3 regions of the Streptomyces sp. NPDC058646 genome follow, and region 1 is predicted to be linked to each of the others. Evidence: riboswitches for the same ligand, from Rfam matches in the RefSeq annotation. Region 1 holds a riboswitch; each other region holds the start of a gene.
What was found. A riboswitch is a leader RNA that binds a small molecule or an ion and turns the genes downstream of it on or off. The one in region 1 is predicted to bind cobalamin.
Positions count from the first base shown of each region.

Region 2: another riboswitch for cobalamin. It lies ahead of cobN (cobaltochelatase subunit CobN); the one in region 1 lies ahead of ACFWUZ_RS17155 (energy-coupling factor ABC transporter permease).
Region 3: another riboswitch for cobalamin. It lies ahead of ACFWUZ_RS15015 (ribonucleoside-diphosphate reductase subunit alpha); the one in region 1 lies ahead of ACFWUZ_RS17155 (energy-coupling factor ABC transporter permease).

Region 1 is NZ_JBHXRK010000012.1:160,325-163,586, reverse strand. It holds gene ACFWUZ_RS17165 (hypothetical protein) at 1-104, opposite strand, end outside; gene ACFWUZ_RS17160 (hypothetical protein) at 326-859, shown strand; cobalamin riboswitch at 1,173-1,368, shown strand; gene ACFWUZ_RS17155 (energy-coupling factor ABC transporter permease) at 1,397-2,095, shown strand; gene ACFWUZ_RS17150 (energy-coupling factor ABC transporter substrate-binding protein) at 2,092-2,436, shown strand; gene cbiQ (cobalt ECF transporter T component CbiQ) at 2,440-3,189, shown strand; gene ACFWUZ_RS17140 (ATP-binding cassette domain-containing protein) at 3,186-3,262, shown strand, end outside.
Region 2 is NZ_JBHXRK010000006.1:33,231-36,492, forward strand. It holds gene cobG (precorrin-3B synthase) at 1-533, opposite strand, end outside; cobalamin riboswitch at 1,111-1,251, shown strand; gene cobN (cobaltochelatase subunit CobN) at 1,280-3,262, shown strand, end outside.
Region 3 is NZ_JBHXRK010000010.1:177,100-180,361, reverse strand. It holds gene ACFWUZ_RS15030 (carbon starvation CstA family protein) at 1-669, shown strand, start outside; gene ACFWUZ_RS15025 (CstA-like transporter-associated (seleno)protein) at 666-863, shown strand; gene ACFWUZ_RS15020 (GNAT family N-acetyltransferase) at 1,078-1,572, shown strand; cobalamin riboswitch at 1,617-1,748, shown strand; gene ACFWUZ_RS15015 (ribonucleoside-diphosphate reductase subunit alpha) at 1,885-3,262, shown strand, end outside.

The DNA.
Region 1 (3,262 bases):
CCCTCCTGGGAGACCTCGCCGTCCGCGCCGCCGGCGCAGGCGGTGGCCGCCAGGACGAGGACCGCGCAGACCAGCACCTGACGGGGACAGCGGTGAAAACGCATCCGGTTCTCTCCCGTCACACGGGGCCTCGCGGGCCATCGATCGGGCAACCAGCTTGCCATCGAAGCGAGTTGAGCATCGGGGATTTCCTTCATCCGGCCCTTCGGCGGCGGGCCGGAACCGGACGGGCATCTTCCCGCCCCGGGGTGCAACCGCCTGCGCCCGGCCGGCGTCTCCACCGGTGACAGCACTGTCCCCGTCTCTGGAGAATCGGGGGGACGTCATGAACCGTCTACGTTCTCGTCTGCGCCGTCGGCAGCTCGTGGCCCTGGCCACGGGCGCCCTGCTCACCGCCGGAATCGCGCTCGCAGCGCCGGCATCCGCCGCCGTCACGGCCTCCGCGACGGCCGCGCAGACCCAGACCCCGCTCGTCGTCAACGCCCGCTGGGGCGGGCACTGCACCTACGACCGGCTCGTCGTCGACCTCGAAGGGTACGTCCCCGCGGTCACCGTCACTCCCGCCTCCCAGCTGTTCTACGACGGGTCCGGCCAGCCGGTCCCGCTGGCCGGGAAGCACTTCCTGGAGATCAGGCTGAACCCCGCCGCCGGTCACGACGACGCGGGACAGAACGTCTACCGGGGTCCGCGCCTGCAGAAGATCTACCTGAGCAAGCTCAAGGGCATCGCCCTGACCGGCGACTACGAGGGGTACGTGACCTTCGGCGCCGCCTTCGACACGAAGCCGTACTACAGCACCACCGTCCTGCACTCGCCCGAACGGTTCGTGCTGGACATCGCGCACCCGAACGTCTGCTGACGCGACGCTGCCCGGGGCGGCGACGCCCCGGGCAGCCGAGCGGGCCTACCGGTGCCCGGGACGCTCGTTGAGGATCGACGAGCAGACGTAGAGCCGTTCGGCGACCTGTGCCATCACCGAGCTGTGGTCGCCGAGCTGTGGTCACCGAGCCGGATGGGGCCGCAGAGCACGAGGAAGGTCGGAGTAGCCGCAGTCGGCAGCCACCCCCTCAGCATGAGCAGCAGAAGGCGCGTCCGCAGGCCGGCCACGCCCGTCCGTGACCGGCGGGCGCCCCCGGAGGCTGGGGCGGGTTGTTACCGGTCCTCGCGGACGACTAGGGTCAGCGGGCCTTGGTGTTCGGGAAACCGGTGGAAAACCGGTGCGGCCCTCGCCACTGTGATCGGGAAGTCCGGCTCCATTCCTGCGGGAAGCCACTGGGCCCGGGCGGGAGACCGCGCGGCCCCGGGAAGGCGGAGACCGGGCATGAGTACCCGTGAGCCAGGAGACCGGCCGGGGCGCGTTGTCCATCCACGAGGTGCTGGAGAGGTCTCCCCACTCATGCATATTGCCGAGGGGTTTCTGCCCCCTTTGCACGCGGTCGCCTGGGGCGCCGCGTCCGCTCCCTTTGTCGTACACGGCGTGCGCGCCCTCACCCGCGAGGTGAAGGCCCACCCGGAGAGCACCCTGCTGCTCGGTGCGTCCGGAGCATTCACATTTGTCCTGTCCGCCCTGAAGATCCCTTCGGTGACGGGCAGTTGCTCGCACCCCACCGGTACCGGCCTCGGGGCGATCCTGTTCCGGCCGCCGGTCATGGCGGTGCTCGGCACCATCACCCTGCTCTTCCAGGCGCTGCTGCTGGCCCACGGCGGTCTGACCACCCTCGGCGCCAACGTCTTCTCGATGGCGATCGTCGGGCCCTGGGCCGGCTACGGCGTCTACCGGCTGCTGCGCACGTTCGACGTGCCGCTGATGGTGACCGTCTTCTTCGGCGCCTTCTTCGCCGACCTGGTGACCTACTGCATGACCTCCCTCCAGCTGGCCCTGGCCTTCCCGGACGCGAGCAGCGGCTTCGTCGGCTCGCTGGAGAAGTTCGCGGGCATCTTCGCGGTCACCCAGATCCCGCTCGCGGTGAGCGAGGGCCTCCTGACCGTCCTCGTCGTGCGGCTGCTGATGCAGTCCAGCAAGTCCGACATGGTGCGTCTCGGCCTCGCCAGGCTGACCGGCACCAAGGCGAAGCAGGAGGCGACCGCCCGATGACCAGGAACGCGAAGATCAACACCCTGCTGCTGCTCGTGGTGGCGGCGCTGGCCGTGCTCCCGCTCGCGCTGGGGCTCGGCGAGGGCAAGGAGGAGCCGTTCACGGGCGCGGACGCACAGGCGGAGGCCGCCATCACCGAGCTGAAGCCGGACTACGAGCCGTGGTTCACCCCGCTCTACGAACCCCCCTCCGGCGAGGTCGAGTCAGCGCTGTTCGCGCTCCAGGCGGCGCTCGGTGCGGGCGTGCTCGCGTACTACTTCGGCGTGCGCAAGGGCCGCCGGTCCGCGGCCGACGGGGCCCCGGAGGCGACCCCGGCCCCGGCGGCCGGGGCGGAGCACTAGGCGGTGCTGCCGATCGACGTGGCGGCGCACGGCAGCCGCTGGCGTCACCGGCACCCCGGGGAGAAGGCCCTGCTGGGGATCGGGCTGACGGTCACCGCCGTGTGCCTGCCGCCCTGGCCGGGCGGACCCCTGGTCGCCGCCGCCACCCTGGCGGTCCTCCTCGGGCCCGCCGGGGTGGCGGGGCGGCAGCTGTGGCGGGCCTTCCGGATCCCGCTCGGGTTCTGCTTCACGGGGGCGCTGCCGCTGCTGGTCTCGGTGGGCGGCCCGGCCGGGTTCCTCGCGTTCGCCCCGGAAGGCCCCCGGCAGGCGGCGGAACTGCTGCTGCGCACCTCGGCGGCGTCCCTCGGGGTGCTGCTGTTCGCCTTCACGACGCCGGTCTCGGACGTCCTGCCCCGGCTGGTGCGGGCCGGGGTGCCGGCTCCCGTGGTGGACGTGGCCCTGGTCATGTACCGGATCGGCTTCCTGCTGCTGGACTCCCTGGCCCAGGTCCGCCGGGCCCAGGCGGCCCGCCTGGGGCAGAGCGGCCGGGCCGCGGCGTGGCGTTCGCTGGCCGGGCTCGCGGCGACCTCGTTCGTACGGGCCTTCGACCGCGCGGCGCGGCTGCAGGACGGGCTGGCCGGGCGCGGCTACGACGGCGCGCTGCGGGTGCTCGTCCCCGAGGCGAAGCTGTCCTGGCGGTTCCTGGCCGGCTCCGCCGCCCTCCTGGCCGGCGTGAGCGCCGTGACCCTCGTACTGAAGGAGCTGTATCTGTGACCCCGTTGGTGGAACTGGTCGGCGCGGGCTACGCCTACGAGGACGGGCCGCCCGTGCTGTCCGGGGTGGACTT
Region 2 (3,262 bases), on a different contig from region 1:
AGGAGCGCCCGGCCGTCCGGCCGTCCGAGCACGGTGACGTCCGGGCCCAGCGCGGCCACGTCGCCGCGCCCGTCGTCGAAGGCGAAGAGGAAGCGGCCGGACAGGGCGGTGACCCGTGCGTTCGCGCAGAGCAGCCGGTCCAGCTCCCGGACCCAGGGCAGCACGTCGGGCCGCCCCGGCTGTCCCTGGCCCGACAACGGCGTGGCCACGACGTTGCGCACCCGCTCGTGTCCCGGCGCGGGCAACAGCCCGGCGGAGTCCAGCAGCTGGGCCAGCCCGGCACCGCACCCTTCGCTCAGGCCGCGCACCTGCACGTTGCCGCGGGAGGTGAGCTCCAGGTGCCCGTCCCCGAACCGTTCGGCGGCGAGCCCGAGGGCGGAGGCCTGCGGGGCGGTGAGCAGCCCGCCGGGGATCCGGACCCGCGCGAGGAACCCGTCGTCCGCCGCGTGCAGGCGCAGCGCGCCGGGGCAGGCGTCACCACGGTCCCGTATGACGGGTTCGTCCCGCGTTACGGCGGAGGGCGGCTGGGGCATGGCGGCGAGCATACCCACGATTCCCACCCCTCGACCTGTGTCCACCACCACCCCGACCAGCCACCCCGCCCCGATCCCCCTCCACCGCCAGGCCCCGCCCATCCGGCCTCCGCCACCGGGCCGCGCCGAATACAGCCCTCGAACTCCGGCCCCAGCCAGATCCAGCCCACCGACACCGGCCCCGCCGAATCCAGCCCCGCCGGCATCCGAAGCGCGGGTTCCGCCGACGCCGCCCCCACCCGTCCAGCCCTCGAACGCCCGGCCCGCCGAACAGCCCGGTCGGCGCCGACCCCACCGCATCCAGCCCCGTCGGCATCCCAAGCGCGGGTTCCGCCGACGCCGCCCCCACCCGTCCAGCCCTCGAACGCCCGGCCCAGCCAAGTCCAGCCCACCGCCGCCGCCCCCGCCACATCCAGCCCCGCCGGCGTTTGAGGCGCGGGGTCCGGGGCAGAGCCCCGGCAACGGCGCCGCACCTACCGAGCACGGGCAACGGCCCGCCACGGCCAGGAACCGCCCGAGCCGGCGCAGCCCACCCGCACACCCGGCCTGGGAAAAGGCCACCTAAGATGACCTCCCGACGGACCACACGGCCCGTCGTCGCCGAGGACGGCGACAAGGGAGGAAGCCCGGTGAGATTCCGGCGCGGTCCCGCCACTGTGAACCCCGCGGAGCGATCCGCGGGGTGAGTCAGGAACTCCCGCTGTCCTCACTGCCCGGGGCGCGGAAACCCCGAGGAAGGCCGCCGCATGATCCTGCTGCTGTCGACGTCCGACACCGATCTGCTCAGCGCCCGCGCCGCGAACACGGCGGACGGCCCCGTGCCGTACCGGTTCGCGAACCCCTCCCGCCTTCCCCTGGACGACCTGCCCGGCCTCCTCGACGGCGTCGGCCTGGTCGTCGTACGCCTCCTCGGCGGCCTGCGCGCCTGGCAGGACGGCCTCGACCTGCTCCTCGCCCCCGGGCAGACCCGCCCGGTCGTGGTCCTGACCGGCGAACAGGCCCCGGACGCCCAGCTGATGGAGGCCTCGACGGTCCCGATCGGCATCGCGGCCGAAGCCCACGGCTACCTCGCGCACGGCGGCCCCGCCAACCTGGACCAGCTGGCCCGGTTCCTCTCCGACACGGTGCTCCTCACGGGCCACGGCTTCGAGCCGCCCGCCGCCTCCCCCACCTGGGGCCCGCTGGAGCGCACCCCGCAGCGGACCGAGGGCCCCCGGGTCGCCGTGCTGTACTACCGCGCCCACCAGATGAGCGGCAACACCGCCTTCGTGCACACCCTGTGCGAGGCCGTCGAGGCGAAGGGCGCGCAGGCGCTCCCCCTCTACGTCTCCTCGCTGCGCACCCCGGAGCCGGAACTGCTGACCGCGCTGGAGGGTGTCGACGCGGTCGTCACCACCGTGCTCGCGGCCGGCGGCACCCGCCCCGCCACCGCCTCGGCGGGCGGGGACGACGAGTCCTGGGACGCGGGCGCGCTCGCCTCCCTCGGCGTGCCGATCCTGCAGGCGCTGTGCCTGACGGGCTCGCGCAGCAACTGGGAGGAGAACGACGAGGGGCTGTCCCCCCTCGACGCCGCCACCCAGGTGGCCGTGCCCGAGTTCGACGGCCGCCTGATCACCGTCCCGTTCTCCTTCAAGGAGCTCGACGAGGACGGCCTGCCCGCGTACGTGGCCGACCCCGAGCGGGCCGCCCGGGTCGCGGGGATCGCCGTACGCCACGCCCGGCTGCGGCACATCGACCGCCGCGACAAGAAGGTCGCGCTGGTCCTCTCCGCCTACCCCACCAAGCACTCCCGCATCGGCAACGCCGTGGGTCTCGACACCCCGGCGAGCGCCGTCGAGCTGCTGCGGACGCTGATCTCCGGCGGCTACGACTTCGGTCCCGTCGAGGACGTCCCCGGCCTCGTCTCCGGTGACGGCGACGAGCTGATCCGCGCCCTGATCGAGGCCGGCGGCCACGACCAGGAGTGGCTCACGCAGGAGCAGCTGGCCCGCAACCCGGTCCGTATCCCGGCCGCCGACTACCGGCGCTGGTTCGCCGAGCTCCCGGCCGACCTGCGCGAGAGCGTCGAGGAGCACTGGGGGGAGGCCCCCGGTTCCATGTTCGTGGACCACTCGGCCAACCCGGAGGGCGACATCGTCCTGGCGGCCCTGCGCCGCGGGAACCTGCTGGTCCTGATCCAGCCGCCGCGCGGCTTCGGCGAGAACCCGATCGCGATCTACCACGACCCGGACCTGCCGCCCTCGCACCACTACCTGGCCGCGTACCGGTGGATCCAGGCGCGTGCGGAGGACGGCGGCTTCGGCGCCGACGCGATGATCCACCTGGGCAAGCACGGCAACCTGGAGTGGCTGCCCGGCAAGAACGCGGGGCTGTCCGCTTCCTGCGCCCCGGACGCCGCCCTCGGTGACCTGCCCCTCATCTACCCGTTCCTGGTCAACGACCCGGGCGAGGGCACCCAGGCCAAGCGGCGCGTGCACGCCACCCTGGTCGACCACCTCGTTCCCCCCATGGCCCGGGCCGAGTCGTACGGCGACATCGCCCGCCTGGAGCAGCACCTGGACGAGTACGCGCAGATCTCCGCGATGGACCCGGCGAAGCTCCCCGCGATCCGGGCGCAGATCTGGACCCTGATCCAGGCCGCGAAGCTGGACCACGACCTGGGGCTGGAGGAGCGCCCGGACGACGAGGGCTTCGACGACTTCCTGCTGCACGTCGACGGCTGGCTGTGC
Region 3 (3,262 bases), on a different contig from region 1:
GGCAACGTGCACAAGTCCTTCCGCGACGTCAGCTGGAAGCCGGGCGTGTGGCTGGCGAGCGCGGTCGTCGTCGGCGGCTGGGGCTACTTCCTGTGGGTGGGCATCAAGGACCCGCTGGGCGGAATCAACCAGCTCTTCCCGCTGTTCGGCATCGCGAACCAGCTGCTCGCGGCAGTGGCCCTGGCGGTCTGCACCACGCTGCTGGTCAAGTCCGGGCGGCTCAAGTGGGCCTGGGTGACGGGTGTCCCGCTGGCGTGGGACGTGGCGGTCACGCTGACCGCGAGCTACCAGAAGATCTTCTCGGAGGACGTGAAGGTCGGCTTCTTCGCGCAGCGCGACAAGTACCAGGCCGGCATCGACGCCGACAAGGTGCTGCCGCCCGCGAAGAACATGGATGAGATGCACACCGTGGTCACCAATGCCACGGTGGACGGCGTCCTGTCGGTCCTGTTCGCGGTCCTGATCATCGTCGTGCTGCTGGACGCGGCCCGGACCTGCTTCAAGGCCATCAGCAACCCGGAGTCCGTGAAGCTGTCCGAGGTCCCGTGGACGGAGTCGAAGATCGTCGCCCCGGCCGGGCTGGTCCCGACGGCCGAGGAGCGGGCGGAACTCGCCGCGGCCGGGCTCGACTCGGGCGGCGGCGCGGTGAAGGAGCCGGTGTCCTCATGAGCGGCCTGCGCGGGACCCTGGCCAAGGCCTGGTTCTACCTGCGGGAGTTCTCGGGCGAGGCGGCATACGACCGGTACGTCGCCCACGCCCGCTCCCACGACCCGGCCGCGCAGGTCCTGACCCGGCGCGCCTTCGAACGCGCCCGTACGGACTCCCGCGAGGCGGACCCCCGCGAGGGCTTCCGCTGCTGCTGAGACCGCCCGTGCCGAAGGCCCGCCGCATCCCGCGGTGGGCCTTCGGCACGTGCAGCGCACCCAGTCCTCGAGGAGTCCTCGGTCGGTGTGGGGACGGCCGGTCGGCCTGGGGGGCCGGCCGGCCGTCCCGGTCCTGCCTCGCTCGCCTTCCTCCACGGTGCTGCCTCCGCCGACAGCGCCGGGCCCCGACACCCGTCCTGGCACACTCGACCGCATGGACATCGTCATCAGGGCCGCACTGCCCACCGAGTACGAACAGCTGGGCGAGATCACCGCGCAGGCCTACGTGGGCGACGGGCTCCTCGGGGCGGACGAGGCCTTCTACGTGGCGGTGCTGCGCGATGTCGCCGCCCGGGCGGCCGACGGGGAGGTGCTCGTCGCCGTGGACGAGGAGCGCGTGCTCGGCGGTGTGACCTTCGCCCCTCCCGGCAGCCCGCTGGCCGACATCGCCGGTCCCGGCGAGGCCGAATTCCGGATGCTGGCCGTCTCCCGCGAGGCGCGCGGACGCGGCGCGGGCGAGGCCCTCGTGCGCGCCTGCGTGGCCCGCGCGCAGGAGCTGGACGGCGTGACGCACCTGGTTCTCTCCACCCAGACCACCATGACCGGCGCCCGGCGGATCTACGAGCGGCTGGGATTCGTACGGACTCCCGAGCGTGACTGGACCCCGGTCCCGGGCCTGACGCTGCTCACCTACCGCCTCAGCCTGTAGCCACGCCGACACAAGATGTGGGGGCTACCTCATCCGCCCGCCCCCACATGTATGCTCATGCCTGCTGTCGCCGCAGGGGAATCCGGTGGGAATCCGGAACTGTCCCGCAACGGTATGAAGTTCACCGACAGGTGCACACGCAAGTCCGAGGACCTGCCGACAGCGCGCCCGGCTCGACCGAACCGGGTGCCGACACGTCCGGGCCTCGCGGTTGGGCCGGTGGACGCCATGCGGTGTGCGCGTTCCTGCCACGCCCGCATGCGCCCGCCCGCGCCCCGCCGACGGCCGGCCGAGCGAGGGAGAGCTCCCGCCGTGACCATCGCGCCTTCCGCACCGCGCGCCGAGTCCATTTCTGGCGACAACACCGAGGGCCCGGGGGCCACGCTGCTGCGTACCCTCACCGAGCTGACGGCGGACCTCCCCGACACCGACCCCGGCCGCGTCGCCGCCTCCGCACTGCGCGGACGCAGCTCCACCGCCGACGAGGCCGAGCTGCGGGGGCTCGCCACCGAGGCCGCGGCCGGACTGATCTCCGAGGACCCCGCGTACTCCCGGCTCGCCGCCCGGCTGCTGACGATGACCGTCCGTGACGAGGCCACGAGCCAGGGCTCCACCTCGTTCTCGGCGTCCGTCGCCGTCGGCCACGGCGAAGGGCTCATCGCCGACCGCACGGCCGAGTTCGTGAAGGCCCACGCGGCCCGCCTGGACGCGCTGGTCGAGCACGCCCTCGCCGAGGGCGCCGACGACCGCTTCGGCTTCTTCGGCCTGCGCACCCTGCACAGCCGCTACCTGCTGCGCCACCCGATCACCCGTCAGGTCATCGAGACCCCGCAGTTCTTCATGCTGCGCGTGGCCTGCGGCCTCGCCGAGGACGACAGCGTCCAGGCCGTCGAGGAAGTGGCCTCGCTGTACCGGCTGATGAGCCGTCTCGACTACCTGCCCTCCTCCCCCACCCTCTTCAACTCCGGCACCCGGCACCCGCAGATGTCCTCCTGCTACCTGCTGGACTCCCCGCTGGACGAGCTGGACTCGATCTACGACCGCTACCACCAGGTCGCCCGCCTCTCCAAGCACGCCGGCGGCATCGGCCTGTCGTACTCCCGCATCCGCGCCCGCGGTTCGCTGATCCGCGGCACCAACGGCCACTCCAACGGCATCGTGCCGTTCCTGAAGACCCTCGACGCCTCCGTCGCCGCCGTGAACCAGGGCGGCCGCCGCAAGGGCGCCGCCGCCGTCTACCTGGAGACCTGGCACGCGGACATCGAGGAGTTCCTGGAGCTGCGCGACAACACCGGTGAGGACCAGCGCCGTACGCACAACCTGAACCTCGCCCACTGGGTGCCGGACGAGTTCATGCGCCGCGTGAACGCCGACGCCGACTGGTCGCTGTTCTCCCCGGCCGACGTGCCCGAGCTGGTCGACCTGTGGGGCGACGCGTTCGACGCCGCCTACCGCAAGGCCGAGGCGGACGGCCTGGCCCGCAAGACCATGCCCGCCCGCGACCTGTACGGCCGGATGATGCGCACCCTCGCGCAGACCGGCCAGGGCTGGATGACCTTCAAGGACGCCTCCAACCGCACGGCGAACCAGACCGCCGAGCCGGGCACCGTCGTGCACTCCTCGAACCTGTGCACCGAGATCATCGAGGTCACGAACGACGGCGAGACGGCCGTCTGCAACCTCGGCTCCG